DNA from 2 places in the Streptomyces sp. NPDC003720 genome. Region 1 is predicted to be linked to the other one. Evidence: riboswitches for the same ligand, from Rfam matches in the RefSeq annotation. Region 1 holds a riboswitch; the other holds the start of a gene.
The links. Region 1 has a riboswitch for cyclic di-AMP ahead of ACFYU0_RS21995 (transglycosylase family protein). Riboswitches for the same ligand answer to the same signal wherever they lie in the genome.

Region 1 (16,626 bases):
CCGGCTCAGCCGCCCAGGGCGTCCAGGTCGATTACCTTCCCGGCGGGCTTCTGCGCCGGCACCGGCTTGTCGTAGTCGGCGAAGGCCAGGTGCACCGGCTCCTTGGCGCCGGCCGCGCTGTCGACGCGGAGCAGGTACGGCTTGCCCTCGGTCGCCACGTACAGCGTGTAGCGGTCCTTGCCGTCCTTCTCGTGCAGCACGATCGCCGGGGTGCCGTCGACGGTGGTGGTCTTGCCGCGGGTGGCGTCGGAGCTGACGTCGCCCGCGCCGGCCAGCACCGAGTTCAGGTCGCAGAAGCCCGCGATGTCCTTGGCGTCCTGGCCCTTCACCGCCATCTTGGTCCACTTCCCGGCCAGCATGTCCACGGCCGCGTCGGTGTCGGCCTTGGACTCGCCCTTGCTCTGGGCGCGCAGGAACGCCTCGTCGTACTTCATGTAGACGGTGCTCCCGGTCTTGATCAGGTCGGCCTTGCCCTGGCCGCCCATGCTCATCGTGCCGGCGCACTCGCCCTTCTTGTCCAGGGCCATGTCGAGCCCGATGGTGCCGGTGCTCTCGTCGTCGGCGACCTCGCCCTTCATCCGCAGCGACGCGGCCCCGGTGGTGGCCTTCAGCGCGCGGTCGGCGATCTGGCCGCCGCTCAGCCCGGCGAACGGGCCCTTCGGCTTGCTGTCCGCCTTGTCCTGCCCCGGCAGGCAGCCGGTGATTCCCGCGGTGGCCGCGGTGATGAGGCAGACGGCGGCAAGTGCGGTTCGGCGCATGACAGTTCCTTGCTACGAGAAGTGGGGTGAGATGTGGTGGGGAGTGGAGCGGTGCGTGGCGCGGCGATGGCGCCGTGCGGTGGTGGCGCGGTGCGGTGGTGAACGGGGCCGTCAGGCCGTCTTCTTCCAGTTCCCGCAGCCGGTCGTCTTGAAGTAGGCGTCGCCGGCGCCGATGGTGACGACGGCCGTGCCCTTCACGTTGTTGTTGGCGATGATCGAGTCGAGCCCGTGCGCGGCGTCCTTGGTGCGCTCCCAGTAGCAGGAGTCGTCGCTGTTGCCGGCCGACTTGTAGGTGCCCGGCGCGATATCGGCGCCGACCCTGAACATGCCGCCGTCGCCGTCCATGGAGGAGGCGGGCGAGCCCTTCGGCTTCGCGGCGACGGCCTCCCAGTCCGCGCAGCCGTTCGACTTGAACAGCTTGTCGCCGGCCTTGACGGTGACGTAACTCGTGCCCGAGACGTTGTCGTTGGCCAGGATGGAGTCCATCTCGCCCGAGGCGTCCTTGGCCCGCTCCCAGTAGCACATGCCGTCCGTGTTGCCCGTCGTGCGGTAGGTGCCGGGCTTGATGTCGGAGCCGACCTGGAACTCGCCGTCCCCCGCGAAGGCGGCCTTCTTCGCCGCCGCCCTGCCGCCCGAGTCCTTGCCGCCGCCCGTGTCCTGCTTCGAGCCCGGCCGGTGAACGGCGGACGCCGAGGTGTCCTTGCCGCTGCCGCTGCCGCTGCCGCTGCCCTTGCCGTCGTCGGCGTTGGCGGACACGGCGGCGATGACGGCGACCCCGACGACGGCGCCCAGCGCGATCTTGCCCAGACCCATGACGGATCCCCTCCCCGATGCGGCGGCCGCCCCCTCCGGCTGGCCGCTCGTTCGCTGGGTCAATAAGACCAGAGTCTGTGAACCGAGTCAACACGATTCACAGTTAGGGGTGCGTACACGTTCGTGAATGCACGGGTCTTGTGTACGCCGGTATGCTCGGCGCACAACGGGACGAGGGGAGCGGGACCGGTGCAGGACAACGCGACAGAGGTGACCGCCGCCGGTATCGCGCGGCTCGCCGGAGTGGGCCGTGCCGCCGTCAGCAACTGGCGCCGCCGGCACGCCGACTTCCCCAAGCCGGTCGGCGGCACCGAGACCAGCCCGTCCTTCGCGCTCGCCGAGGTGGAGGCATGGCTGCGTGAGCAGGGAAAACTCGCCGAGGTCCCGCTGCGCGAACGCGTCTGGCAGCAGCTCGCCGGCCATCCCGACGGCCCGGTCACCGCGCTGGTGCACGCGGGCTGCGTACTGCTGCTCATCCATGAGCGGCCCACCGTCTGGCTGGACGTGAGTGCCGGTTCCGACGAGCGTCTGGCCGCGATGCTGCCGGGCGCGCTGGAGCAGGTCCTGGGTGTGAACACAACGCTCCCCGTGAACACCGGCGGCTCCGCTCACACCGCGTCCGCCGCAGACACTCCGTCCGCCGCACACCCCGGGTCCGCCGCTCACAACACGGCCGCCGCTCACACCCCCGCGCTGCGCACCCCGTCCGGCCCCCAGCTCCTCCCTTCCGCCCCGCTCCTTCGCGGCGCCGCCGAACTTGCCGCCGAGGCCGGAGCGCGGCAGACCTTCGAGTTCCTGCTGGGCCGCCATCTGGACGCCAACCCGCGCCAGTACACGCTCACCCCGGCCGAACTCGCCCGGCTGATGGCCGACCTCGCCGGCCCCGCCCGCACCGTCCTCGACCCGGCCTGCGGCACCGGCGCCCTGCTGCGCGCCGTGGAGACCCGCCCCGGCCAGGAGCTGTACGCCCAGGACGGCGCCCCCGACCTCGCCGCGCTCACCGCTCTGCGCCTGAGGCTGCAGTCCCGCGCCGGCGTGCACGCCGCCGTCGGCGACACCCTGCGCGCCGACGCCCACCCGGAGCTGCGCGCCGACGCCGTGCTGTGCCACCCGCCGTTCAACGAGCGCAACTGGGGCCACGACGAACTCGCCTACGACGCCCGCTGGGAGTACGGCTTCCCGGCGCGCACCGAGTCCGAGCTGGCCTGGGTGCAGCACGCGCTGGCCCGCCTCGCCGACGGCGGCACCGCCGTACTGCTCATGCCGCCGGCCGCCGCCTCACGCCGCTCCGGGCGCCGGATCCGCGCCGACCTGCTGCGCCGGGGCGCGCTGCGCGCCGTCGTCGCGCTGCCGGTCGGGGCGGCGCCGCCCTACAACATCCCGCTCCACGTGTGGGTGCTGCGCCGGCCCGACCGGACGCCCGCGGCGCCCGAGGTGCTGCTCGCCGACACCGGCCGGTTCGCTGGTGCGGCGCGTGGCGGCCCCGACTGGCAGGCGGTGCGGGAGGCCGTGCTCGACGCTTGGCGCGCCTTCGAACGCGCCGGCCGGCTGACGGAGCTCCCGGGACTGGCCCGGTCCGTCCCGGTCATCGAACTCCTCGACGACGACGTCGACCTGGCCCCCGCCCGCCATCTGCCGCCCGCGGCGGCCGCCGACGGCGCGGAGCAGCTCACGGCGGTGCGCGAGCGCCTCGGTGAGACGCTGCGGCTGACCGCCGACCTCACCCCGCCCCCCGTGGACCCGGCGCCCCCCGCGCGCTGGCCGCTCACCACCGTCGGCGAACTCGCGCGCGGCGGCACGCTGGTCCTGCGCACCGGCGGGAACGGCGGCCGCGCGCGCGTGCCCGTCCTCACCGACCACGACGTGCTCGCCGGCACGGCGCCCTCCGGGACGCTGCCGGAGAGCGACGAGGAGGCCGTGCTCACGGAACCGGGCGACGTCGTCGTGCCGGTGCTCGGCGGCGGCTCGGTGGCGCGCGTGATCGACGAGGCGACGCGCGGCGCCGCCCTGGGCCGCAACCTGGTGCTGCTGCGGCCCGATCCGGCCGCGCTGGACCCGTGGTTCCTCGCCGGCTTCCTGCGCGGCACCGCCAACCACCGCCAGGCCAGCAGCTATGCCTCCACGGCCACCCGTCTGGACGTGCGCCGGCTCCAGCTGCCCCGGCTCCCGTTCGACGAACAGCGGCGCTACGGCGCGCGGTTCCGCGCCCTGGACGAGTTCGAGCGGGCCGTGCGGCACGCGAGCCGGCTCGGCGACCAGCTGGTGCGCGGGATGTACGACGGGCTCACGGACGGCACCGTCGCGCCGGATTGACGGTGCTGCCGGACAACGGTTCGGTACAACCCGGACCGCTTGTCCGTGCCGGGCCATATGCTCGAAGCGACCATCGCACGAGTGGTGTCAGCCCGGCGGAGCACACCGGGCGGACAGGCACGCCCATTTCAGGCATCAGGAGCAGCCATGCAAGGCCACGGCTACGCACAGCCGGTGAAGCAGCCGCCGCACAACGCGTGGCTGGTCCTCGTGCGGGTGCTGCTGGTGGCGTTCGGCGTCCTCAGCGCCGGTTTCCTGGCCTGGGCGATGCTGCTGCGGCTGGCCGCCGTCACCCGCAGGTCGCTGGACTGGGGCCTGTTCGTGGCCGGGCTGGCGGCCGACATCCTCGCCATCGTCCTGGTGGGCAGCGAACCCGGCGACGAGGTCCACACCCCCGGCGGCTACGTGGGCATGACGCTGCTGCTCGGCGGCCTGGTGGTCATCACCGTGTACTACCTGGTCGCGGAGATCCGCCACTACCAGCGGCTGCGTCAGACGTACGCGAGCGGAACGGTGTCGGGCTACGGCTACCCGGGGCCTGCGACGCCCTTCCCCGCGACGACCATGCGGCAGACCCCCGTACCCGCGACGCCCCCGGCGCACCACACGCCCGTGCCGCAGCCCCCGCCGGTCGCCCCGCCGCCGCAGCGCCCGGCGCCCGCCCGGATCGACCAGGTGCGCGCCGAGCTGGACGAGCTGAGCGACTACCTGCGCAAGCACGACGGCGACGGCATACGGGACGCCGGCCACGAGGGCGGACGGTGAGCGTGGCGGCGGGACGTGTCGTCGCCGGCCGCTACGAACTGTCCACGCTCATCGGCCAGGGCGGCATGGGCCAGGTGTGGACGGCGTACGACCAGCGGCTGGACCGGCGGGTCGCGGTGAAACTGCTGCGCCCGGACAAGGTGGCCGGACAGGAGGCGGACGAACTGCGCCGCCGTTTCGTGCGCGAGTGCCGGGTGACCGCGCAGGTCGACCACCCGGGTCTGGTCACGGTGCACGACGCGGGCAGCGAGGGCGAGGAGCTTTTCCTCGTCATGCAGTACGTCGACGGCGCCGACCTCTCCGACCATCTCGCCGAGCACGACCCGTACCCGTGGCAGTGGGCGGTGGCGGTGGCCGCGCAGCTCTGCGCCGTGCTGAGCGCGGTGCACGCGGTGCCGATCGTGCACCGCGACCTCAAGCCGCGCAACGTCATGGTGAAGCAGGACGGCACCATCACCGTCCTCGACCTGGGTGTGGCCTCCGTGATGGACACCGACACCACCCGCCTCACCCACACCGGCTCCCCGATCGGCTCGCCCGCCTACATGGCGCCCGAACAGGCCATGGGCGGCGCGGTCGGCCCGTACACCGACCTGTACGCGCTCGGCGTGCTGATGCACGAACTGCTCAGCGGCGACGTGCCGTTCGCCGGCTCCACCGCGCTCGGCGTGCTGCACCGGCACCTGTACGAGCCGCCGGTGCCGGTGCGCCGCATCCGCCCCGAGGTCCCCGAGGCGCTGGAGTCGCTCGTCCTGCGCCTGCTCGCCAAGGACCCGCAGCACCGGCCGGACTCGGCGCAGGAGGTGTACGAGCACCTGGCGCTGCTGCTGCCCGCGCGCGGCATGCCCACCGGGGCGCCGCTGGATCCGACGCGCCCCTTCCTGCGGCCGCACGCTCCCTGGCCGGACCGCGCGCGCACGCCCGCGCCGCAGCCCGCTCCCGTCGCGCCCGCGCCGCCCGTCGCCGGGAAGCCCGACGTCGCCGCCGCCGTGGACGAGGTCAAGCGCCTGCTCGGGGAGGGCCGCATCACCCAGGCCGTGGACATCCTCGGCGCGATCCTGCCCGCCGCGGCCGAACAGCACGGCGAGCGCTCCCCGGTGGTGCGCACCCTGCGCAAGCAGTACGCGGCCACCCTCCTGGACGACGGCCAGTACCGGCGCGCGCTGCCCGAACTGCGCCGCCTCGCCGACGAGCGCGCCGCCGAGGCCGGCCAGGCCGACCCGCAGTCCCTGCGCTTCCGCTACGAGGCGGCCCAGTGCCTCGAACAGCTCGGGGAGCCGGCGGCGGCACTCGCCGAGTACCGCGCGCTGCTGCCGTACTACGAGAACCAGTACGTCTCCGGCGATCCGCAGCTCGCCCACGACGTGCGCCGCCGCATCGGCCACCTGCTGCTCGCCCTCGGCGACCGGCCGGCCGCCCACGACACGCTGGCGCGGCTGCTGGTGGACGTCGAGCGCTTCCGCGGCCCCGGCGACCCGCTGGCCGTGGAGATCCGCCGGACCCTGCAATGGCTGGGGCAGGTGCGCGGCTAGTCTTTGCCGTCGCCCGGGAGATTCTTGTCCCTTACAAGAGGTTGGGTTTCCCGAACGTGTGACCGGCCGGGATAGGTTGCGGTTCGTTTTCGCCACGCACGTTCGAGCAGGGGTGGGGTTCCATGGCAGGTCATCGGCAGTCCAAGAGGCGCAGGTACATCACGTGGGCCGTGGCGGGCGCGGCCGTCGTCGCGGGCGGGGGCATCGCCGCGCAGACCTCGATGGCCGCCACCTCCTGGCCCGCGCAGAAGACCTTCACCGGCCGCGCCTTCGACACCTGCACCGCGCCCCCCAAGGCGACGATGAAGGCCTGGCACACCGGCTTCTACGGCGCGGCCGCCGTCTACGTGGGCGGCAGGAACCGCGGCTGCGCCCAGCCCAACCTGACGGCCTCCTGGGTGACGTACGTCAGCGGCCTCGGCTGGAAGCTCGTCCCGATCTACGTCGGCGCCCAGCCGCCCTGCCAGACCGGCTCCAACCCGGAGAAGCTCTCCGCGTCCACCGCCGCCTCCCTCGGCACGAGCGACGCCAAGGACGCCGTGGCCAAGGCCGCCGCGCTCGGCATGAAGGCCGGCAGCGCGATCTACCTGGACATGGAGCCGTACGACGTCACCAACAAGTCGTGCAACGACGCCGTGCTCACCTACGTCCGCGCCTTCGACAAGGAACTGCGCGTCAAGACGTACCGCGCCGGCTACTACGGCTTCACCAGCTCCAGCGCCAAGGCCGTGGCCACCGCGAGCGACAGGACCGACCTGCCGGGCAACCTCTGGTACGCGCTGTGGGACAAGAAGAACACCACGACGTCGGACTGGCCGTGGGGTTCGACCCGGTTCACCGACCACAGCCGCGCCCACCAGTACATGGTCAACAGCAAGGAGTCGCACGGCGGGGTCACCCTCACCGTCGACCGTGACGCGTGGGACGCGCCGGTGGCCATCACGGGCTGACCCGTCCTCCGGCGGGAGGAGGCGCGGCGGTGCCCGAAGCGCGTGCGAATCGTTGGTCGAATGGGTTGGCCACAGGCCCCCCACTGCCTAACATCGATCACCGCAAGACTTTGTGCGCCCGCCCGTCGCCCGACCACCACCCCTGGCGGAGGCGCTGGCGCGCCGCAGTGTCATTGCAATCTCCCCCTGGAGGTCTCCTTGCACCGCCGCCGTCGCACCGCGCTCCTCCTCTCCGCCGCGATCGCCGCCGCGGCACCCGCACTCACCGCCTGCGGAGGCGAGGCGCACCCGGGCGCCGCCGCGGTGGTGGGAGGGGAGCGGATCACCGTCGCCCAGCTCGAGGGCCGGGTCAACGAGGTACGCCGGGCGCAGCGGGCCGTGGTGCAGGACGACACCCAGTACCAGCAGGTCCTCGCCTCCACCGGCAGCCTGACCCGCGACACCCTGCACAACATGGTCCTGGACCAGGTGCTGCACCGTGCCGCGCGGGACGAGGGCATCTCCGTCACCCGCAAGGAGGTCCTGCGGATGCGGGCCGGCCTGGAGCAGCAGGCGGGCGGCGCCAAGGGCCTGCAGACGGCCTGGCTGCAGAAGTACGGCATCGCGCCCGGCCGCCTGGACGACAACCTCCGGCTCCAGCTCGAGGCGCAGAAGCTCGCCCAGAAGCTCGGCACGGACACCACGCAGCCCGCCTTCTGGAAGGCCCTGTCCCGGGCCTCCCAGGAACTCCACGTCGACCTCAACCCGCGCTACGGCGCCTGGGACGTGCAGAAGAGCGGCCGCGTGGACGCCAAGACGCCCTGGGTGCGGGAGGTCACGGCGACCGGGGCGCAGCAGCCGGCATAGCGGGCGGTCGGTCATACGATCACACGTCGCCTCCGGCCCTGTGGACAACCGATCCCGTCCCTCGTCGCCGTGGGTTACGTTCGGATGGTGAACGCAACCAGCCCCGAAGCCGCCCCCGGCCGCATCGTCCTGCTCACCACCAGCCACCGCGTCGCGCCCGGCCTGCTGTCCTGGCCCGCCTGGCAGGCGCTGCGCGCCGCCGACGCCGTGCTGTGCGCGGACGGCGCCCACCCGCAGCTCCCCTATCTGCGGGAGGCCGGGACAGCCGTGACGGAGGCGTCGCCCACCGCGCAGGAGCTGGTCGACGCCTGCGCGGGCGGGCGGACGGTGGTGGTCGTGGCCACGGGCGAGGGCGAGCCCGCCCTCACCGACAGCCTCGCCCGCCTCGCCGGTTCCGGACGGGTCCGGATGCCCGAGCTGGAGCTGCTGCCGGCCTCCTACGACCTGCCCGGCGCCCGCCTCCTCGACCTCGTCCAGGTCATGGACCGCATCCGTGCCGAATGCCCCTGGTCGTCCCGGCAGACCCACCTGGGTCTGGCGAAGTACGGCATCGAGGAGGCGTACGAACTGGTCGAGGCGATCGAGGCCGGCGACCGGGAGGAGCTGCGCGAGGAACTGGGCGACGTCCTGCTCCAGGTCGTCTTCCACTCCCGCATCGCCGAGGAGGACCCGGAGGCGCCGTTCTCCGTCGACGACGTGGCCGGCGGCATCGTCGCCAAGCTGATCCACCGCCACCCGCACGTCTTCGGCGACGAGACGGCCGAGACCCCGGAGGACGTCAAGGAGCACTGGCTGCGCACCAAGGCCGAGGAGAAGCGGCGCACCTCGGTCACCGAGGGCGTCCCGCTCGGCCAGCCCGGCCTCGCCCTCGCCGCCAAGCTCGCCTCCCGCACCCGCACGGCGGGCCTGGAGGTGCCGCTGCCCGAGGGCGAGGGCATCGGCTACGAACTGCTGGCCCTCGCGGTCCGCGCGGAGGCCGACGGCGTCGACCCGGAGGCGGCCCTGCGGGCGGCGGCGCGGGTGTACCGGGACGCGATACGGGCGGCCGAGGGCTGACAGCCGCCGCGAGCGTCCCGGTGACGGCGTCTCAGTCCGGCCTCGCCGGCCCGAGGCGCGCGCGGACGACCGCGGCGGCCGCGGCGGAAACGGGCCGCGGCGGTTCACGCCGGCCGGGTCAGTCACGGCGGCCGGGGCGGTCATGCCGGCCGGGGCGGTTCACGCCGGCCGGGGCGGGGCCGGCGTCCGCGACCGATACCGTCGAGGAGTGACCGACCAGCCCGCCCCGCCCAGCACCGCCCCGGAACTGTTCACCTGGGAGTTCGCCGCCGACCCCTACCCCGCCTACGCCTGGCTGCGCGAGCACCAGCCGGTGCGCCGGACGCGGCTGCCCAGCGGGGTCGAGGCCTGGCTGGTCACCCGGTACGGCGACGCCCGGCAGGCCCTCGCCGACCAGCGGCTGAGCAAGAACCCCGCGCACCACGACGAGCCCGCGCACGCCAAGGGCAAGACCGGTATCCCGGGCGAGCGCAAGGCCGAGCTGATGACGCACCTGCTGAACATCGACCCGCCGGACCACACCAGGCTGCGCAGACTGGTCAGCAAGGCGTTCACGCCCCGCAGGGTCGCCGAGTTCGCGCCCCGGGTGCAGGAGCTGACCGACGACCTCATCGACCGGTTCGCGAGGACGGGCTCCGCCGACCTCATCCACGACTTCGCCTTCCCGCTGCCCATCTACGCCATCTGTGACCTGCTCGGGGTCCCGCGCGAGGACCAGGACGACTTCCGCGACTGGGCCGGGATGATGATCCGGCACGGCGGGGGACCGCGGGGCGGGGTCGCCCGGTCCGTGAAGAAGATGCGCGGCTACCTCGCCGAGCTCATCCACCGCAAGCGTGCGGCGCTGCCGGCCGAGCCCACCCCGGGCGAGGACCTGATCTCCGGTCTCATCCGCGCCTCCGACCACGGCGAGCACCTCACCGAGAACGAGGCCGCCGCGATGGCCTTCATCCTCCTGTTCGCGGGCTTCGAGACGACCGTCAACCTCATCGGCAACGGCACCTACGCGCTGCTCACCCACCCTGAGCAGCGCCACCGGCTGCAGGACTCCCTCGCCCGCGGCGAACAGGGCCTGCTGGAGACCGGTGTCGAGGAACTGCTCCGCTACGACGGCCCGGTCGAGCTGGCCACCTGGCGGTTCGCCACCCGGCCGCTCACCCTCGGCGGGCAGGACATCGCGGCCGGCGACCCGGTGCTCGTCGTCCTCGCGGCGGCCGACCGTGACCCGGAGCGGTTCGCCGACCCCGACGTCCTCGACCTCGCCCGCGCGGACAACCAGCACCTCGGCTACGGCCACGGCATCCACTACTGCCTCGGCGCCCCGCTCGCCCGGCTGGAGGGCCGGACCGCGCTCGCCACGCTCCTCACCCGCCTCCCCGACCTGCGGCTGGCGGCCGATCCGGCCGAACTGCGCTGGCGCGGCGGGCTCATCATGCGCGGGCTGCGCACCCTGCCCGTGGAGTTCACCCCGGCCGCGGAACAGGCCGTACAACCGTAAACATGACGGGCGTTCAACTCTGTGATCTTCACGTGATCTGTGCGGCATGAACTTGTGACAAGTGATCGTATGCCTATACGTTCACCCATCAGCGCGGCCCCAGCACCATCGGCCGCGCCGGTCCCGCTGTCGCACGAAAGGCTTCCGCATGCTCTCCGGGAACGGTCGTCACCGTCGCCCCCGTCAGGCTCCGGCACTTCTCGTCGCGGCCGGAGTGACCGGCTCCGCCATCGCCATCCCGCTCCTCGGCGCCGCGAGCGCCAACGCGGCCGACGGCACCACCTGGGACAAGGTCGCCGAGTGCGAGAGCGGCGGCTCCTGGAGCGCCGACACGGGCAACGGGTACTACGGCGGGCTGCAGATCTCCCAGGACGACTGGGCCGCGTACGGCGGCACGAAGTACGCCGCCACCGCCGACCTGGCCAGCCGTTCGCAGCAGATCGCCGTCGCCGAGAAGATCCTCGCCGACAAGGGCACCACGCCTTGGACGACCTGCGCCCTGCTCTCCGGTCTGACCTCGGACTCCGGCTCCCTGGACGTCGACACGGGCGTCGGGGGCCCGGGCAAGTCCGACTCGGGGCACGACCAGTCCGGCGACGCCTCCGGCTCCACGGACCCGTCGTCCGGTTCCACGGACGATTCCGACTCGTCCGGTCTGCCCGATTCCTCACCGTCGTCCGACTCCTCCTCGGACTCGGCCGGCAAGCCGTCCTCGGACACGGGCAAGGGCGCCGACTCCAAGGCTACGGACAAGGGTGCGGAAGCTCCCAAGTCCGACAAGTCCGCCTCGCCTCGCGCCGAGGAGTCGGAGGGGAGCGAGTCCGCGACTCCGGATCCTGTCGTGGAGGACTCGGACAATTCATGGCAGACCGGCGGTTCTTGGAGCCTCGTCGACACCGGAGCGCTCGGCAGTGGCGGACGTCACCGCGGCGACAGTGCGGACGAAAGCGTGACAAACGGTCAGAACGCCACCGTGTCCGGCAAGCACGCCTCCCGCGGGGCGGACGCCTACACGGTCCACGAAGGCGACACCCTCGCCTCCATCGCCGACTCCCTTGACGTGGACGGCGGATGGCATGAGCTGTACGCCCTGAACAAGAAGGCCATCGGCGCCGACCCGAACCACATCTCCGCCGGTCAGACCCTCGAAGTCGGTAGCTAAACGGGCCAAAAGCAGCGGTAGTTGACGCCCGGATTGATCACCGATGTCCCTTTCGGTGAAAGTGTGGGATGAGTCTCAGAAGCCCTGATCGTCTTTGAAATTCCCTCGATCGCGTGTCTACGGTCGTGACCGCTCGTCACCACGAGCCCCGGCTGCCGCAACGCCGAATCCTGCCAGTGGCCGCCCGGGAACAGTCGTCGCGTAATGCGCCGTAGGCAGGAGCGGGGGACCCAAGGTAAGTGCCGGAACCAGCGCACGCGCTGGAACCGGCTAGGGGTGGAGCCGCGGCCCGTGAAAGCGGGCCCGCGGCCGGGCAACTCATTCGGCCCGAACCCGACAGCTCACCTCGCAGGCGTCGGTGAGGGGATCCATCCATGCTGTTCTCCAGCAAGGGCAAGCACCGTCGTCCGTCCAAGGCCACCCGTGCCATCGCGCTCGCCGGTGTCACCGGCGCCGCCGTCGCCGCCCCGCTCATGGCGGCCGGCAACGCCTCCGCCGCCACCACCTCCGAGTGGGACGCGGTCGCCCAGTGCGAGTCCGGCGGCAACTGGTCCATCAACACCGGCAACGGCTACTACGGCGGTCTGCAGTTCTCCGCCTCCACCTGGGCCGCCTACGGCGGTACGCAGTACGCCGGCCAGGCCAACCAGGCCTCCAAGGCCCAGCAGATAGCCGTCGCCGAGAAGGTCCTCGCCGCCCAGGGCAAGGGCGCCTGGCCGGTGTGCGGCAAGGGCCTGTCGAGCACCCCCAACAACGGCTCCGCCCCGAGCACCTCCTCCGGGAACACCTCCTCGGGCAGCACCGCCACCCGCTCCACCGACCAGCAGGCCGCCTCCCGCTCCAGCGAGCGTCCGGCCGCGAGCGCGAAGAAGACCGTCACCACCCCGACCGGCAAGAAGGTCAAGAAGGGCGACGGCGAGTACAAGGTGGTCAAGGGCGACACCCTCGGCACCATCGCCGAGAAGCAGAAGGTCGACGGCGGCTGGCAGAAGCTCTACAAGCTGAACAAGGACATCGTCGAGAACGCCGACCTCATCTACCCGGGCCAGCAGCTTCACCTGAAGTGACACCTGGCTCCGACCGGAACCACAGTGCCCTCACCAGGCCGTCCCCCAAGCCGAAGGCCTCGTGAGGGCCATTCCCCCCGTCCCCCACGGGCTCCCCGCCCCGGTGCGTGTTCCCCCGTACGCACCGGGGCGGGGCTGTGTTTTTCCCGGCTCTTCGCCGGCTCTTCCCCGCCTCGTCGGCGGGACCTTGGCCGAACCCCTTTGTTCCGGGCGGGAACAATGGGTACCGTCTCCCTGTCCACGGGACGGTCGGTCGGTGGCCGACGCCCCTTGGACGGTTAGGCTCTAGTCGCAAGGCAGAGCCGCAAGGCACCCCGCCCCGCACTTCCAGCGTCACATCCAAGAAGGAGATGCTCGTGCCGTCCATCGACGTCGTCGTAGCCCGGGAAATCCTGGACTCCCGAGGCAACCCCACGGTCGAGGTCGAGGTCGGCCTCGACGACGGCAGCACGGGTCGTGCCGCCGTTCCGTCCGGTGCCTCCACCGGTGCCTTCGAGGCCATCGAGCTCCGTGACGGCGACCCCAACCGCTACCAGGGCAAGGGCGTCGAGAAGGCCGTCCTCGCCGTCATCGAGCAGATCGGCCCGGAGCTGGTCGGCTACGACGCCACCGAGCAGCGCCTGATCGACCAGGCCATGTTCGACCTCGACGCCACCGACAACAAGGGCTCGCTCGGCGCCAACGCAATCCTGGGCGTCTCCCTCGCCGTCGCGCACGCCGCCTCCGAGGCCAGCGACCTGCCGCTGTTCCGCTACCTGGGCGGCCCGAACGCGCACCTGCTGCCGGTGCCGATGATGAACATCCTGAACGGCGGCTCGCACGCCGACTCCAACGTGGACATCCAGGAGTTCATGATCGCGCCGATCGGCGCGGAGTCCTTCTCCGAGGCCCTGCGCTGGGGCACCGAGGTCTACCACACCCTGAAGAAGGTCCTGAAGAGCAAGGGCCTGTCCACCGGCCTCGGCGACGAGGGCGGCTTCGCCCCGAACCTCGGCTCCAACCGCGAGGCCCTCGACCTCATCCTCGAGGCCGTCAAGGAAGCCGGCTACGCGCCCGGCGAGCAGATCGCCCTCGCGCTCGACGTCGCCGCCTCCGAGTTCTACAAGGACGGCAAGTACCTCTTCGAGGGCAAGGAGCGCTCCGCCGCCGAGATGACGGAGTACTACGAGGAGCTCGTCGCGGCCTACCCGCTCGTCTCCATCGAGGACCCGCTGTTCGAGGACGACTGGGCCGGCTGGAAGATCATCACCGACAAGCTCGGCGACAAGGTCCAGCTCGTCGGCGACGACCTGTTCGTCACCAACCCCGAGCGCCTCGCCCGCGGCATCGACGAGGGCGCCGCCAACGCCCTTCTGGTCAAGGTGAACCAGATCGGCTCGCTCACCGAGACCCTGGACGCCGTCGAGCTGGCCCAGCGCAACGGCTTCAAGTGCATGATGTCCCACCGCTCCGGCGAGACCGAGGACGTCACCATCGCCGACCTGGCCGTCGCCACCAACTGCGGCCAGATCAAGACCGGCGCCCCGGCCCGCTCCGAGCGCGTCGCCAAGTACAACCAGCTGCTGCGCATCGAGGAGATCCTCGACGACGCCGCGGTGTACGCCGGCCGCAGCGCCTTCCCGCGCTTCCGCGGCCACACCGGGGTCTCCAAGGGCTGACCCCGGCCGGGCCGATCCGAACGGGACGGCCCGGGTATCAGCCAGTCGTACGTACGTCCCCGTACCCGGTCCCGTACCGTGTGCGGGGACGTACGCACGTGGAAGGGGAGGCGGAGAGCCAGATGGCCGTCAAGGACCGGGACCGTTTCTCCACCGCCACCAGGCTGCGCGCCCTCGGCGAGCAGACAGCGGCCAGGGTCTACCGCTCCCAGACCAAACGGCAGGCCCGCCGCTCCCGGCTCACCGGCCGCGCGGCCCTGCTGGCGCTGGTGCTGTGCTCGCTGATCGTCGCCCTCGCCTACCCGATGCGGCAGTACGTCTCCCAGCGCGCCGAGATCTCCGACCTCCAGCGGGAGCGGGGGGAGGCCCGGCAGCGCGTCGAACAGCTGCGTGACCTCAAGGCGCGCTGGCAGGACGACGCCTACGCCGAGCAGCAGATCCGGCGCCGGCTGCACTACGTGATGCCGGGGGAGACCGGCTACGTGGTCGTCGACCCGGGCGCGGCGAAGCAGTCCCGCGCCGACCTCGGGGCCGCCCACCGGCCCTGGTACGCGAACGTCTGGGACGGGGTCGACAAGGCCGACGCCTCCGACCAGTGACCGGACCCCGGCCAGTGACCGGACCCAGGCCGGGAGCCGGCCGCCACCAGTAACCGGCCCGCGGGCCGGCCACCGACAGAAAGCCACCCTGAAAGCAGTCATGGAAACGCCTCCGCCGCCCACTCCGCGCACCGAGCCCACCGACGCGGACGTCGAGGCCTTCAAGCAGCAGCTGGGCCGCCCGCCGCGCGGTCTGCGGGCCATCGCGCACCGCTGCCCCTGCGGACAGCCGGACGTCGTGGAGACGGCGCCCCGGCTGCCCGACGGCACGCCCTTCCCGACGACGTACTACCTGACGTGCCCGCGCGCCAACTCGGCGATCGGCACGCTGGAGGCGGACGGCGTCATGAAGGAGATGACCGAGCGGCTCGGGACCGACCCGGAGCTGGCCGCCGCGTACCGCGCCGCCCACGAGGACTACATCCGGCGCCGCGACGAGATCGAGGTGCTGGCGGGCTTCCCGAGCGCCGGCGGCATGCCGGACCGGGTGAAGTGCCTGCACGTGCTGGTGGCCCACTCGCTGGCCGCCGGACCGGGCGTGAACCCGCTCGGCGACGAGGCGATCGCGATGCTCCCCGAGTGGTGGAGCAAGGGACCGTGCGTGACGCCGTGCGAGCCGGCCGGGGAGGACGGGAAGTGACCCGCGTGGCCGCCGTCGACTGCGGCACGAACTCCATCCGCCTGCTGGTCGCCGACGCCGATCCGGCGACCGGTGAGCTCGTCGAGCTGGACCGGCGGATGACCATCGTGCGGCTCGGCCAGGGCGTCGACCGCACCGGCCGGCTCGCCCCCGAGGCGCTGGAGCGGACCTTCGCGGCCTGCCGCGAGTACGCCGAGGTCATCAAGGAGCACGGCGCGGAGCGGATCCGCTTCGTGGCCACCTCCGCCTCCCGGGACGCCGAGAACCGGGACGACTTCGTGCGCGGCGTCGTGGACATCCTCGGTGTCGAACCCGAGGTCATCACAGGCGACCAGGAGGCCGAGTTCTCCTTCACCGGCGCGACCAACGAGCTCCGGGGCCGCGACGACCTGCCCCGCCCCTATCTCGTCGTGGACATCGGCGGCGGCTCCACCGAGTTCGTCGTCGGCGACGACCACGTACGGGCCGCGCGGTCCGTGGACGTCGGCTGCGTGCGGATGACCGAACGGCACCTGGTGCACGAGGGCGAGGTCGTCGATCCGCCGACCGAGGAGCGGATCGCCGCCATACGGGCGGACGTCGAGGCCGCCCTCGACCTCGCCGAGCGGACGGTCCCGCTGCGCGAGGCGCGCACCCTGGTCGGCCTCGCCGGCTCGGTCACCACCGTGTCGGCCATCGCCCAGGAGCTGCCCGAGTACGACTCCGCGCGCATCCACCACTCCCGCGTCAGCCGGGAGCGCGTCCGCGAGATCACCCGGGAGCTGCTGCACTCCACGCACGCCGAGCGCGCGCGGATCCCCTCCATGCACCCGGGCCGGGTCGACGTGATCGGCGCGGGCGCCCTCGTGCTGCTCGCGATCATGGAGCGGACCGGCGCCGAGGAGGTGGTCGTCAGCGAGCACGACATCCTCGACGGCATCGCCTTCAGCGCGGCCCGGAGCGCGGCGCCGTAACGGGAGACCGTCGGCG
Region 2 (12,824 bases), on a different contig from region 1:
CGGGTGATCTTCCTCGGCACCCCGCTCGACGACACCGCCGCGACCGACGTGATCACCCAGTTCATGCATCTCGAACACGCGGCGCCGGACCGGGACATCACGCTGTACCTCAACTGCCCGGGCGGCTCGTTCGGCGCCATGACCGCCGTCTACGACACGATGCGCTACGTCCACTGCGACGTGGAGACCTACTGCCTGGGCCAGGCCGCCTCGGTCGCCGCGGTCCTGCTCGCGGCCGGCGCCCCGGGCAAGCGCTTCATCCTGCCGGGGGCGCGGGTGGTGCTGGAGCAGCCCGCGCTGGCCGAGCCGGCCCACGGGCAGCCGAGCGACCTCCTCATCCAGGCCGGGGAACTGACCCGGGCACGGGCGCTGCTGGAGGAACTGCTGGTCCGGCACACCGGGCGCACGCCGGAGCAGGTCGGCCGGGACCTGGAGCGCGACCTGGTGCTGGACGCGCCGGGCGCGCTGGCGTACGGCCTGGTGGACGGCGTCGTGCCGAGCCGCAAGGCCGGTCCCGGCGCGGAGCGGGCGAGGTGACCCGCCGTGCTGCCGCCCGAGCTGCCGCCGCTGCCCGCGCTGACCAGGGCCGAGGGTGAGCTGATCGACCGTTACCTGGAGGCGGCCGACCTGCTCGGCCGGATCAACCCGGCGCGACCGGGAGACACCTACAGCGGGCTGCGCGCGGCGCAGGCCCTGGTGCGCAAGGCCGCCGAGCTGCGCGACGCGCTCGCCCTGATGCACCGGCGGGGCGAGACGGAGCTGCACGGGGACACGCTGGCACGGGCGCTGAGGGTGCTCGACGGCGAGCGCCGTACCGCGCGCGTCGTGCTCCCGCCCGATGGCGTGGGCTGACCCGGACGCCGGTTCCCGCGCCGGGTGGACCCGGTCGTCGACGGTCCGCCCGGCGTCGAGTTGAAACGGCCCGAACGACGTACCCCCGGCCGGAGTATCTCCGGGCTTTTTTTCTGACCCTCCGACTTGCGCGATCGGCCGCTCGGGGACCTGCCCGGAGGTGCTTCGTCCCAGGTCCGGGGCTACGCGCGGGAGTTGACGACGACTCGAACAGAGCAGTGTCCACCCGAACGGGTGAGTGGTGAGTAACGCCACAAATCCCCGGTTCCGTTGGGATTTTCGGACACCTGTGAGTGAAGATCCCTGTCTGACGACAAGCCCCCGCCACCGCGGCGGGGCGATCCGTGCGGACGCCGAGTCCTGCCGCCGCCCGGATGACCGGTCGACAGGAGTGGATCGGCAGGAGTGGAGGACCCAGGCAAGACGGGTCGCCGGGACGGACGTTCGTCGCAGACGGACGGTCGTGCCGAGCAGCCCTTGGGGTGAAGCCGCGGCAACGCGGCCGGGCCACTTCGCCAGCCCGAATCCGACAGGTCATCCTTCACAGGCGGCTGACGAAGGGTTGCGCATGACTGCGCTGAATCGTGTCCCGTCGATGATGGCCCGGGCCGGCACGGCCTCGGCTCTTACGCTTGCCGCGGTGGGCGGCTCCATCGCAGTGCCCGGCCTGGCCAACGAGGCCTCGGCCGCCACTCTGGCGACGAAGGCCCTGCACATCGCCGCCTCCAAGAAGGGCTCGCCTTACCAGTACGGGGCAACCGGTCCGCGCCGGTTCGACTGCTCGGGTCTGACGCTCTACTCGTTCAAGAAGGCGGGCAAGAAGCTGCCGCGCACGGCGGCCCAGCAGTACAACAGGACCCGCCATATCTCCGCCGGCCACCGCCGGGCCGGCGACCTGGTCTTCTTCCACTCCGGTTCCAGCGTTTACCACGTCGGCATCTACGCCGGGAAGGGCAAGATCTGGCACGCCCCGAAGACAGGGGCCGTGGTCCGGCTCGAGAAGATCTGGACCCGCAGCGTCTGGTACGGCCGGGTCAGCTGACCCCGCCCAGCCCCGGAACGGCTCCAGCAGCGGGGCCGCTCCCCCTGACCGTCGGCGCCGTCCCGGCGTCCGCCTGAAGCACGCGGGCGGCCCCGGGGCGGCGCAGCCGCGTCCGGGGCCCGTGCGGCACCGCGGGACGGCCCCGGGGCCGCGCACCGGGCCCCGGTTCGCCGGCTTTCAGGGAGGCTCCTCAGGGTTCCTGCTGTCCGGCCGCGGTGAGCCGCTCCCCCTGGTGGGTCCACGGCAGTTCGATCGACACCGTCTTGCCGCCCTCGCGGGTGGGCCGGACGCGGAGCCTGCCACCGCACTCGGCGGTGAGCCAGCGGATGATGACCATGCCCCGCCCGTTGTCCTGCTGGACGGCGGCGGGCAGTCTTTTGGGGAAGCGCGGATGACTGTCCGTGACGCCGATGCGCAGGCGTTCGTCACGGTCGAGCGCGATGTCGACCGTGAAGGTGGGTGACTGGCCGAAGGTGTGCTGCACGGCGTTGGTGGCGAGTTCGGAGACGATGAGGCGCACGGTGTCGGCCACTTCGGTGTCCGACGGCAGGCCCCACTCCGCGAGGGTGCTCAGTACGTAGGAACGGGCCGCGGAGACCGAGGCGGGATCGCTCGGCAGAGTGACGGATGCTTCCAGGTGGTCTGCCATGGCGACGTCGTCCCTTTCCCACGGGACCGCGGTCCGACGAGGAGCGGATGGTTCGAGTACGGTCCCGGACTGGTGCTTCGCCGTCAGACTGCCACCACCGGGCCGGTCAGGGGAGCGATCCACCAAGATATGCATATATCTGTCGCCCGAAGCGGTGAACTCTGCGACGCGCAACCGTATCCGGGCGGCCCGGAAGGAGTAAGGAGTTCCCATGCAGAACGGTCCCGCGGTGCGCCGCCGCAAACTGGGCGCCGAACTGCGCGCGCTGCGCACCGGGGCCGGGCTCACCAGTGGCGAGGCGGCCCTCCTGGTGGGCTGGCACCAGTCGAAGGTGAGCCGCATCGAGACCGGCGCCAGCGGGGTGAGACCGGCCGACGTGCGGTTACTCCTCGACGCCTACGAGGTGCGGGACCGGCAACTGCGCGACATGCTGCTGATGCTGACGGGCACGGAGGACGCGGGCGGCCGCAACCGCTGGTGGCACGCCTACCGGGGCGTCCTGCCGCCCACCTACCGCGACTTCATCAGCCTGGAGTCGCAGGCGAGCGGGATGCGCACCCTGGAGACCACGGTGGTTCCCGGCCTTCTGCAGACGCCCGAATACGCTCGCGCGGTGACCCGCGCGGCGGTGGAGGGCGTCGACGAGGAGCGGCTGGACGCGCTGGTGGAGGTGCGGCTGGCGAGGCAGGACGTGCTCCGGTCCGAGCCGCCGCTGGAGCTGACCGCGGTGCTGGACGAGGCGGTGCTGCGGCGCGAGGTGGGCGGTCCCGAGGTGATGGCGCGGCAACTGGAACGGCTGGTGGAGGCCGCTCGGCTGCCCCAAGTACGGCTCCAGGTACTGCCGTTCGCGGCGGGGGCGCATGTCGGCCTCACCGGGCCTTTCGTTATCTTCTCATTTCCGAGCACTTCTGATCTGGACGTAGTTGTTCTCGACCAGTTGACGAGTAGCCTCTACCTGGAACGGAAAGAAGACCTCATGGCCTATGCCGAGGCCTTCGACACCCTTCAGTTCCACGCCCTTTCACCCGAGGAATCGTTGGACTACATCGCCGGGATAGGTGACGGCGCGTAAGGAGGCACCATGACAGCTCTGCCTCGGAACGTCCCAGCCAGTACCGATCTGCACGACGTGCGGTGGCTGCGCAGCAGCTACAGCACCGGAGCGAACAACTGCGTGGAGACGGCCCGGCCGCACTCCGGCCCGTGCGCCGGACTGCTCGCCGTGCGCGACTCCAAGGCCCCCGCGGGACCCGCGCTGCTCTTCTCCCCCGGGAGCTGGGCGGGCTTCGTGGCCGCGCTCCGGTGACCGGGCCGGACCCGGCCTGAGAACCGGCCGGCGGACCGACCCCTACTGATCAGATCCGATCACTTTCGCCAGATGTGCGGCCGTGTCACGCCGACTCATGGTCGCGCCTCGCGAATCACACGTACAGCGCGTTCGATCTCGGCCCCGGACAGGTCCGCGCGGGCGGTCAGCCGCAGCCGTGAGATGCCGTCGGGCACGGAAGGAGGACGGAAGCAGCCCACGGCCAGGCCTGCCGTACGGCAGTCGGCCGCCCAGCGCACGGCCTGCTCCGGGGACGGAGCCCGCACGGAGACCACCGCGGCGTCCGGTCGCACCGCCTCCAGACCCGCGGCGGTCAGCCGTGCGTGCAGTTCGGCGGCGACCGCGCGGGCCCGCTCCGCCCGCGCCGGCTCGCGCCGCAGCAGCCGCAGCGCCGCGAGCGCGGCGCCCACGGCGGCGGGGGCCAGACCCGTGTCGAAGATGAAGGTGCGGGCCGCGTTGACCAGATGGGCGATGACCCGGGCCGGGCCGAGGACCACACCGCCCTGGCTGCCCAGCGACTTCGACAGCGTGGCGGTGACGACCACGTCGTCGGCGCCCGCCAGTCCGGCCGCGTACGGGGCGCCCCGGCCGCCGTCGCCCAGCACGCCGAGCCCGTGCGCGTCGTCAAGGACCAGCCCGGCGCCGTGCTCGCGGCACGCCTCGGCCAGTGCGGCCAGCGGCGCCGCGTCGCCGTCGACGGAGAACACCGTGTCGGAGACGGCGATCGCCGGACCGGGATGCGTGCCGAGCGCCTTGCGCGCGGCCTGCGGATCGGCGTGCCCGACCACCTGGGTGGCGCCCCGGGCGAGCCGGCAGCCGTCGATGAGCGAGGCGTGGTTGCCCGCGTCGGACACGATCAGGGACCCGTGCGGGCCCAGCGCGGTGACCGCGGCCAGGTTGGCGGCGTAGCCGGAGGAGAACACCAGGGCCGCCTCGAAGCCGCAGAAGTCGGCCAGTTCCCGCTCCAGCTCGGTGTGCAGCTCGGTGGTGCCGGTGACCAGCCGGGACCCGGTGGCCCCGCCGCCCCAGACGCGGGCGGCCGCGGCGGCCCCCTCGGCGACCTCCGGATGGTGGGCGAGACCCAGGTAGTCGTTGCTCGCCAGGTCCAGCAGCGGCGAGTCGGCCGGACGCGGGCGCAGGGTCCGTACGAGTCCGGCGCGGCGGCGCGCCTCGGCCTGCTCGTCGATCCAGCCGAACGCCATGGGTCCTCCGAGGCTTTTGTAGGTAGCGGACAGACACTAGCCGTACGGCCGCCCGCCCATGGTGTGGCAATACCCACACGGTGAACCGTCTCCGTTGTGCAAACTCTCCTTGGCCCGAGGCGGTCCCGTAGGACAGGATCGTGCCTCATGGACCTGCTGAACACGCTGGTGGACAAGGGGCTTCGGCGCGAGACGCCGACCCGCGACGAGGCTCTCGCCGTGCTCGCCACCTCCGACGACGACCTGCTCGATGTGGTGGCCGCGGCCGGCAAGGTGCGCCGGCACTGGTTCGGCCGGCGCGTGAAACTCAACTATCTGGTCAACCTCAAGTCCGGCCTGTGCCCCGAGGACTGCTCCTACTGCTCCCAGCGGCTCGGCTCCACCGCCGGCATCCTCAAGTACACCTGGCTCAAGCCCGGCGAGGCCTCCGAGGCCGCCGCCGCGGGCCTGGCGGGCGGCGCCAAGCGGGTCTGCCTGGTGGCGTCCGGGCGCGGCCCCACGGACCGGGACGTGGACCGGGTCTCCGAGACCATCCGGACCATCAAGGACCAGCACGAGAACGTCGAGGTGTGCGCCTGTCTCGGCCTGCTCTCCGACGGCCAGGCCGAGCGGCTGCGCGAGGCGGGCGCGGACGCCTACAACCACAACCTGAACACCTCCGAGGCCACGTACGGGGACATCACCACCACCCACACGTACGCCGACCGGGTGGACACGGTGAACAAGGCGCACGCGGCCGGGCTGTCCGCCTGCTCCGGGCTGATCGCCGGTATGGGTGAGAGCGACGAGGACCTGGTGGACGTCGTGTTCTCGCTGCGCGAGCTCGACCCCGACTCCGTTCCGGTGAACTTCCTGATCCCGTTCGAGGGAACCCCGCTCGCCAAGGAGTGGAACCTCACCCCGCAGCGCTGTCTGCGCATCCTCGCCATGGTCCGCTTCGTCTGCCCGGACGCCGAGGTGCGCATCGCGGGCGGCCGCGAGGTCCATCTGCGCACCATGCAGCCCCTGGCCCTGAACCTGGCCAACTCCATTTTCCTGGGCGACTACCTGACCAGCGAGGGCCAGGCGGGCAAGGCCGACCTGGAGATGATCGCGGACGCCGGGTTCGAGGTGGAGGGCGCCGAGCAGGTGACCCTGCCCGAGCACCGGGCGGCGGCCGCGGGCGGCTGCGGCTCCCACGAGGGCGCCGGGTGCGGATCGCGGGCGGAGGCCGGCTGCGGCTCGCACGCGGAGGCCGGCTGCGGCTCGCACGAGGGCGGTGGCGTCTGCGGTACGGCGCCCGCGCCGGAGCCGGCGGCGAACGAGGCGCGCACCGATCTCGTCGCCGTGCGCCGCCGGGGCGCCGGAACGGATCTCGCGCCCAATGCCTGACCTGCCCGGCCTGAGCGTGCCCGAGCTGCTGGAGCTGGACCGCCGGCACGTGTGGCATCCGTACGGTCCGATGCCCGGGCGCGGCGAACCGCTCGTCGTGGAGTCGGCGAGCGGGGTCCGGCTGCGCCCGGCCGACGGTTCGGGCGAGCTGGTCGACGGCATGTCCTCCTGGTGGTCGGCGATCCACGGCTACAACCACCCCGTCCTCAACGAGGCGGCCCGTGAGCAGCTCGGGCGGATGAGCCACGTCATGTTCGGCGGGCTCACGCACGAGCCCGCCGTCCGGCTCGCGAAGCTCCTTGTCGACATGTCTCCAGAGGGACTCGAGCACGTGTTCCTCGCCGACTCCGGCTCGGTGTCGGTCGAGGTCGCGGTGAAGATGTGCCTGCAGTACTGGCGTTCGCTCGGCCGCCCGGCCAAGCAGCGGCTGCTGACCTGGCGCGGCGGCTACCACGGGGACACCTGGAACCCGATGTCGGTGTGCGACCCCGACGGCGGGATGCACGGCCTGTGGGCCGGTGTGCTGCCGCGCCAGGTGTTCGCGGACGCCCCGCCGGCCGAGTACGAGGAGTCGTATGCGCTGCGGTTGCGGGAGCTGATCGGGCGGCACGCCGACGAACTGGCCGCGGTGATCGTGGAACCGGTGGTGCAGGGGGCCGGCGGGATGCGGTTCCACTCCCCCGCGTACCTGCGGGTGCTGCGCGAGGCCTGCGACGAGCACGGCGTGCTGCTGGTGTTCGACGAGATCGCCACCGGATTCGGGCGCACGGGCGAGCTGTTCGCGGCGGAGCACGCGGGTGTCACCCCGGACGTGATGTGCGTGGGGAAGGCGCTGACCGGCGGCTATCTCACCATGGCGGCCACGCTGTGCACCGCGCGGGTGGCCGACGGCATCTCGCGGGGCGAGGTGCCCGTCCTCGCCCACGGCCCGACCTTCATGGGCAACCCGCTGGCGGCGGCCGTGGCCTGCGCCTCGATCGGCCTGCTGCTCGGGCAGGACTGGCGGTCGGAGGTCCGGCGGATCGAGGCGGGCCTGCGGGCGGGCCTGGCGCCCGCCGCCGCGCTGCCCGGCGTGAAGGACGTCCGCGTCCTGGGCGCCATCGGCGTGGTGCAGCTCGACCACGAGGTCGACATGGCGGCGGCCACCCGGGCCGCCGTGCGGGAGGGCGTGTGGCTGCGCCCGTTCCGCGACCTGGTCTACACGATGCCGCCGTACGTCACCTCGGACGAGGACGTGGCACGGATCGCGCGCGCGGTGTGCGCCGCGGCGCGGGAGGGATGACATGCCGGTACTGGTGATCACGGGGACGGGCACGGAGGTCGGCAAGACCGTCACGACCGCGGCCGTCGCCGCCACGGCGCTCGCCGCCGGGCGTTCGGTGGCGGTGCTGAAGGCCGCGCAGACGGGTGTCCGGCCGGACGAGCGCGGCGACGCGGACGAGGTGGCCCGGCTGGCCGGACCGGTCACGGCCGGCGAACTGGCCCGTTTCCCCGAACCGTTGGCGCCGGGTACGGCGGCCCGCCGGGCGGGGATGGCGCCGGTGCATCCGCACGAGGTGGCCGAGGCCGCGGCGAAGCTGGCCACCGAGCACGATCTGGTGCTGGTCGAGGGGGCGGGCGGGCTGCTCGTCCGGTTCGACGCGGCGGGCGGGACCCTGGCGGACACGGCCCGGCTGCTGGACGCGCCGGTGCTGGTCGTCGCCTCGGCCGGGCTCGGCACGCTCAACACCACGGAGCTGACGGCACGTGAACTGCGGGCCCGCGAGCTGGATCTCGCCGGGATCGTGATCGGGAGCTGGCCCGACGAGCCGGATCTGGCCTGCCGCTGCAACGTGGCGGACCTGCCGGAGGTGGCGGGCGCCCCGCTGCTCGGTGCGCTGCCGGCCGGTGCGGGCGCGCTCCCGCCGGCCGCCTTCCGGGCCGCCGCGCCGGGCTGGCTGGCCGGGCGGCTGGACGGGACGTGGGACGCGGAGGCGTTCCGCATCCGGCAGGCGCCCTGAGGGACGGCCCCGCACGCCTCGCCGGCCGCTCATGACCATGGACGCGGCGGGGTGTGCCGGGGCTCCCCGGGGGAGAATCCCGGTAGGCCCTGCCCGGGAGGTTGCCATGCGGTTGTCGTCGGCCGGTTCCGGCACGGTGGCGCGGAGCCCCGTCCACCACCCGTTCTTCGCCCGTTCCTACGCCCGGCTCAGCGTGGGCGCCGAGACCCGGCTCGGGATGGCCGCGATCCGCGAGCGGCTGCTGGCCGGACTGTCCGGGCGGGTGATCGAGATCGGCGCCGGGAACGGGCTGAACTTCGGGCACTATCCCGGGGCGGTCGCGGAGGTCGTCGCGATCGAACCCGAGCCGCTGCTGCGGAAGCTGGCCCTGGAGTCGGCCCTGCGCGTCCAGGTGCCGGTCGACGTGGTGCCCGGGGTCGCGGAGGCGCTGCCGGTGAAGAGCGAGGCCTTCGACGCGGCCGTGCTGTCACTGGTGCTGTGCAGCGTGCGGGACGTGGCACGGGCGCTGGGCGAGGTGCGGCGGGTGCTCAGGCCGGGTGGCGAGGTGCGGTTCTTCGAGCACGGCCGGGGCGGCGGCCGGATGATGGTGCTGACCCAGCGCACCCTGGACCGCACCGTCTGGCCCGCGCTGAGCGGCGGCTGTCACCTGGCCCGCGACCCGGTCGCCGGGCTGCGGGACGCCGGGTTCGAACTGGGTCCGCAGCGGCGGATCCTGCTGCCCGAGCGGGGACCGCGGCTGCCCACCTCGTACTGCTCGCTGGGCACGGCCTGGCGGCCCGGGGAACCGGCCGGGCGCTGACCGCCGCGGGCGGCCCCGGCACCGGACGCCGGCACACGCGGCGGCGGGCCCGCTGGGCCGTACCGGGGACCGTGTCCCCTACACGGTGTGCGTGTCGTCGGCCCCGGGAGGGATACCGGCTGTGCAGCCGGTCACACTAGGCTCGGTCGGGACGAGGGAGTCGACGACCGGGAGGCGGTCTTGACCACACCTGCAGCGGAGCACGCACCGGGCCTGACGCCGGACGGCGGGATCGCGGCCCGCGCGCGAGGGCTGACCAAGGCGTACGGCTCGGGCGAGACAGCGGTGCTCGCCCTGGACTCGGTGGACGTGGACATCGCCCGCGGCCGGTTCACCGCCGTGATGGGCCCTTCGGGCTCGGGGAAGTCCACGCTGATGCACTGTCTCGCGGGCCTGGACGACGTGTCCGCCGGTCAGGTCTGGCTCGGCGACACCGAGATCACCGGCATGAAGGACCGGGAGCTGACCCGGCTGCGGCGGGACCGGGTCGGCTTCATGTTCCAGTCGTTCAACCTGATCCCGACGCTGACCGCGGCGGAGAACATCACGCTGCCGATGGACATCGCGGGCCGCAGACCCGATCAGGCCTGGCTCGACCAGGTCATCGACACCCTCGGGCTGCGCGGGCGGCTGTCCCACCGGCCGGCGCAGCTCTCGGGCGGTCAGCAGCAGCGGGTGGCGTGCGCGCGGGCGCTGGCCTCCCAGCCCGAGCTGATCTTCGCCGACGAGCCGACGGGCAACCTGGACTCGCGGGCGGGGCTCGAGGTGCTGGGCTTCCTGCGCAGCGCCGTCGACGATCTCGGGCAGACGGTCGTCATGGTCACCCACGACCCGGGCGCCGCGGCCCACTCCGACCTGGTGCTCTTCCTCGCCGACGGGCGGATCGTGGACGAGATGGCGCGTCCGACGGCCGACGCCGTGCTGGAGCGCATGAAGGCGTTCGACGTCGTGCGCGGGCGGCTCGGCGACGACGTCACCGCGCAGGAGGGCTGACCCCGGTGCTCCGGGCGACCCTGCGCGGTTTCCTCGCCCACAAGGGCCGGCTGGCGCTGTCCGCGCTGGCCGTCGTGCTGTCCGTGGCGTTCGTCGCGGGCAGTCTGATCTTCTCCGACACCGTCGGCCGCACCTTCGACCGGCTCTTCGCCTCCACCGCCGCCGACGTGACCGTGGAACCGAAGGAGGACCTGAGGTCCCCGGTGCCCGGCGGCGTGGTCCGGACCGTCCCGGCGGGCCTGACGGAGCGGATCGCGAAGGTGGCCGGGGTCGCCGCCGTGTACGCGGACGTCTCGGTGCGGAACGTGGTGGTCGTCGACCGCCACGACCGGTCCGTGGGGCCGGTCACCGGCGCCCCGACCGTCGCCGGCTCCTGGTACGCAACCCGCCGCAGCCCGGTGCGGCTGACCTCCGGTCACGCGCCGCACGGCGCGGACGAGGCGCTGCTCGACGCGGACACCGCCGGCAAGAGGCACGTGCGGATCGGCGACCCGCTGACGGTGCAGGCGCAGCCGGGTTCGTTCCGGGTCCGGGTCGTCGGCATCGTCACGTTCACCACCACCAACCCCGGCGCCGCCCGGGTGTTCCTGGACCCGGCGGTGGCCGGCCGGGTGCTGCTCGGCTCCGCGGACCGGGCCACCGGCGTCTCGGTGGACGCGGTGCAGGGCGTGACCGACACGGAGCTGAAGCACCGGGTCGGCGCGGCGGTCGGCACCGGGACCTACGACCTGCGGACCGCCGACGAGCAGGCCAAGTCGGCCGCGGCCGACCTCGGCGGCTTTCTCGACGTCGTCAAGTACGTGATGCTCGGCTTCGCCGGGATCGCCGTGCTCGTCGGCGTCTTCCTAATCGTCAACACGTTCTCCATGCTGATCGCCCAGCGCACCCGCGAACTGGGCCTGCTGCGGGCGCTGGGCGCGGACCGGCGGCAGGTGCGGCGGTCGGTGCTGACGGAGGCGGTGCTGCTCGGCGTCGCCGGCTCCACGCTCGGTCTGGCCGCCGGGATCGGCCTGGCGTTCGGTCTGATCCGGCTGATGGCCGCGTTCGGGATGAACCTGAAGGCCACCGAGATGGTCATCGGCTGGGGCACCCCGGTCGCCGCGTACGCGGTCGGCGTCGGCGTCACCTTCGTCGCCGCGTATCTGCCCGCGCGCCGGGCCGAGGCCGTCTCCCCGATGGCGGCACTGGCGGATGCCGAGGTGGCCGGTGCGGGCAGGCCGTTGCGGATCCGGGCGGTCACCGGGTCCGTGGTGGGGGTGGCCGGGGCGGCCGCGCTGGCCGGCTGCGCGGCGGCCACCCGGACCGCCCCGGCGGCCTCGCTGCTGGGCCTCGGCGTGGTGCTGACGCTGATCGCCACCGTGATCGCGGGGCCGCTGCTGGTGCGGCCGGTGATCCGGGTCCTCGGCGGCGCCTTCCCCGCCCTGTTCGGGCCCGTCGGCCGGATGAGCCAGCGCAACGCGCTCCGCAATCCGCGCCGCACCGGCGCCACCGCCGCCGCGCTGATGGTGGGCCTGGCCCTGGTCGGCGGCATGTCCGTGGCGAGCGCGTCGATGTCGGCGTCGTTCGACCGGCAGATCGACCGGACGCTCGGTGCCGACTTCATCGTGCAGGGCACCGAGTTCAGGGCGTTCACCAAGGACGTCACGGACGCCGTGGCCGGCACCCCGGGCGCCGGGCTCGTGGTGCGGCAGCGGATCGCCCCGATCGCCCTGCGGCTGCCCGACGGCAGGCGCGTCGAGACCACCGTCACCGGGTACGACCCCCGGCTCGACGACGTCGCCCACCTCACCTACGCCCGGGGCGGCTCGGCCGCGGCGCTGGCGCCCGGGCGGCTCGCCATGGACGCCGGCTTCGCCCGGGACCACCGGGTGCGGATCGGCACCGTGCTCCCGGTCGAGTTCCAGGGCGGCCGCCGTGCCCCGCTGACCGTGGGGGCCCTGACCGACCAGGAGGGCTCGCAGGCCTTCGGGTCGCAGGGCGGTGTCCTCCTCGGCCTCGCGACGCTCGGCGAGTACGTGCCGGACGGGCAGGACTCCGCGCTCTACGTCAACGCGGCTCCCGGCACCGGTACCCGGGAGCTGCGCGCGGGCCTCGAACGCTCGCTCAAGCCGTTCCCGCAGGTCCAGGTGCGCGACCAGGCCGACTACAAGAAGCTCGTGCACGACCAGGTCGCGGTGCTGCTGTACCTCGTGTACGCGCTCCTCGGACTGGCGATCGTCATCGCCGTGCTGGGCGTGGTCAACACCCTCGCCCTGTCCGTGGTGGAGCGCACCCGGGAGATCGGGCTGCTGCGCGCCATCGGGCTGAGCCGTCGGCAGCTGCGCCGGATGATCCGGCTGGAGTCGGTGGTGATCGCGGTGTTCGGGGCGGTCCTCGGACTGGGGCTCGGACTGGTGTGGGGCGTCTGCATGCAGCGGGTGCTGGCCCTGCAGGGCATGACCGCGCTCGCCATCCCGTGGGGCACCGTCGTCGCGGTCGTGATCGGCGCGGCGGTGGTCGGCATCGTGGCGGCCCTGCTGCCGGCACTGCGGGCGTCCCGCATGAACGTACTCACGGCGATCGCCCACGAGTGAGGCGGCCCTCGCGGGG

Region 2: it holds a riboswitch for cyclic di-AMP, as region 1 does, so the genes downstream of both, ACFYU0_RS00600 (C40 family peptidase) here and ACFYU0_RS21995 (transglycosylase family protein) in region 1, are expected to answer to the same signal.

The regions. Positions count from the first base shown of each region.
Region 1 is NZ_JBIANZ010000007.1:458,998-475,623, forward strand. Features, by position in the region: gene ACFYU0_RS21945 (hypothetical protein) at 6-758, opposite strand; gene ACFYU0_RS21950 (hypothetical protein) at 870-1,571, opposite strand; gene ACFYU0_RS21955 (N-6 DNA methylase) at 1,761-3,884, shown strand; gene ACFYU0_RS21960 (hypothetical protein) at 4,032-4,649, shown strand; gene ACFYU0_RS21965 (protein kinase) at 4,688-6,181, shown strand; gene ACFYU0_RS21970 (glycoside hydrolase domain-containing protein) at 6,304-7,131, shown strand; gene ACFYU0_RS21975 (SurA N-terminal domain-containing protein) at 7,330-7,977, shown strand; gene ACFYU0_RS21980 (nucleoside triphosphate pyrophosphohydrolase) at 8,065-9,033, shown strand; gene ACFYU0_RS21985 (cytochrome P450) at 9,242-10,531, shown strand; gene ACFYU0_RS21990 (transglycosylase family protein) at 10,680-11,693, shown strand; cyclic di-AMP (ydaO/yuaA leader) riboswitch at 11,891-12,063, shown strand; gene ACFYU0_RS21995 (transglycosylase family protein) at 12,068-12,760, shown strand; gene eno (phosphopyruvate hydratase) at 13,111-14,418, shown strand; gene ACFYU0_RS22005 (septum formation initiator family protein) at 14,541-15,017, shown strand; gene ACFYU0_RS22010 (DUF501 domain-containing protein) at 15,118-15,657, shown strand; gene ACFYU0_RS22015 (Ppx/GppA phosphatase family protein) at 15,654-16,610, shown strand.
Region 2 is NZ_JBIANZ010000001.1:108,862-121,685, reverse strand. Features, by position in the region: gene ACFYU0_RS00610 (ATP-dependent Clp protease proteolytic subunit) at 1-537, shown strand, start outside; gene ACFYU0_RS00605 (hypothetical protein) at 544-852, shown strand; cyclic di-AMP (ydaO/yuaA leader) riboswitch at 1,194-1,417, shown strand; gene ACFYU0_RS00600 (C40 family peptidase) at 1,421-1,894, shown strand; gene ACFYU0_RS00595 (ATP-binding protein) at 2,085-2,543, opposite strand; gene ACFYU0_RS00590 (helix-turn-helix transcriptional regulator) at 2,755-3,615, shown strand; gene ACFYU0_RS00585 (DUF397 domain-containing protein) at 3,625-3,849, shown strand; gene ACFYU0_RS00580 (8-amino-7-oxononanoate synthase) at 3,945-5,072, opposite strand; gene bioB (biotin synthase BioB) at 5,220-6,443, shown strand; gene ACFYU0_RS00570 (adenosylmethionine--8-amino-7-oxononanoate transaminase) at 6,436-7,725, shown strand; gene bioD (dethiobiotin synthase) at 7,727-8,443, shown strand; gene ACFYU0_RS00560 (class I SAM-dependent methyltransferase) at 8,550-9,242, shown strand; gene ACFYU0_RS00555 (ABC transporter ATP-binding protein) at 9,423-10,235, shown strand; gene ACFYU0_RS00550 (ABC transporter permease) at 10,241-12,808, shown strand.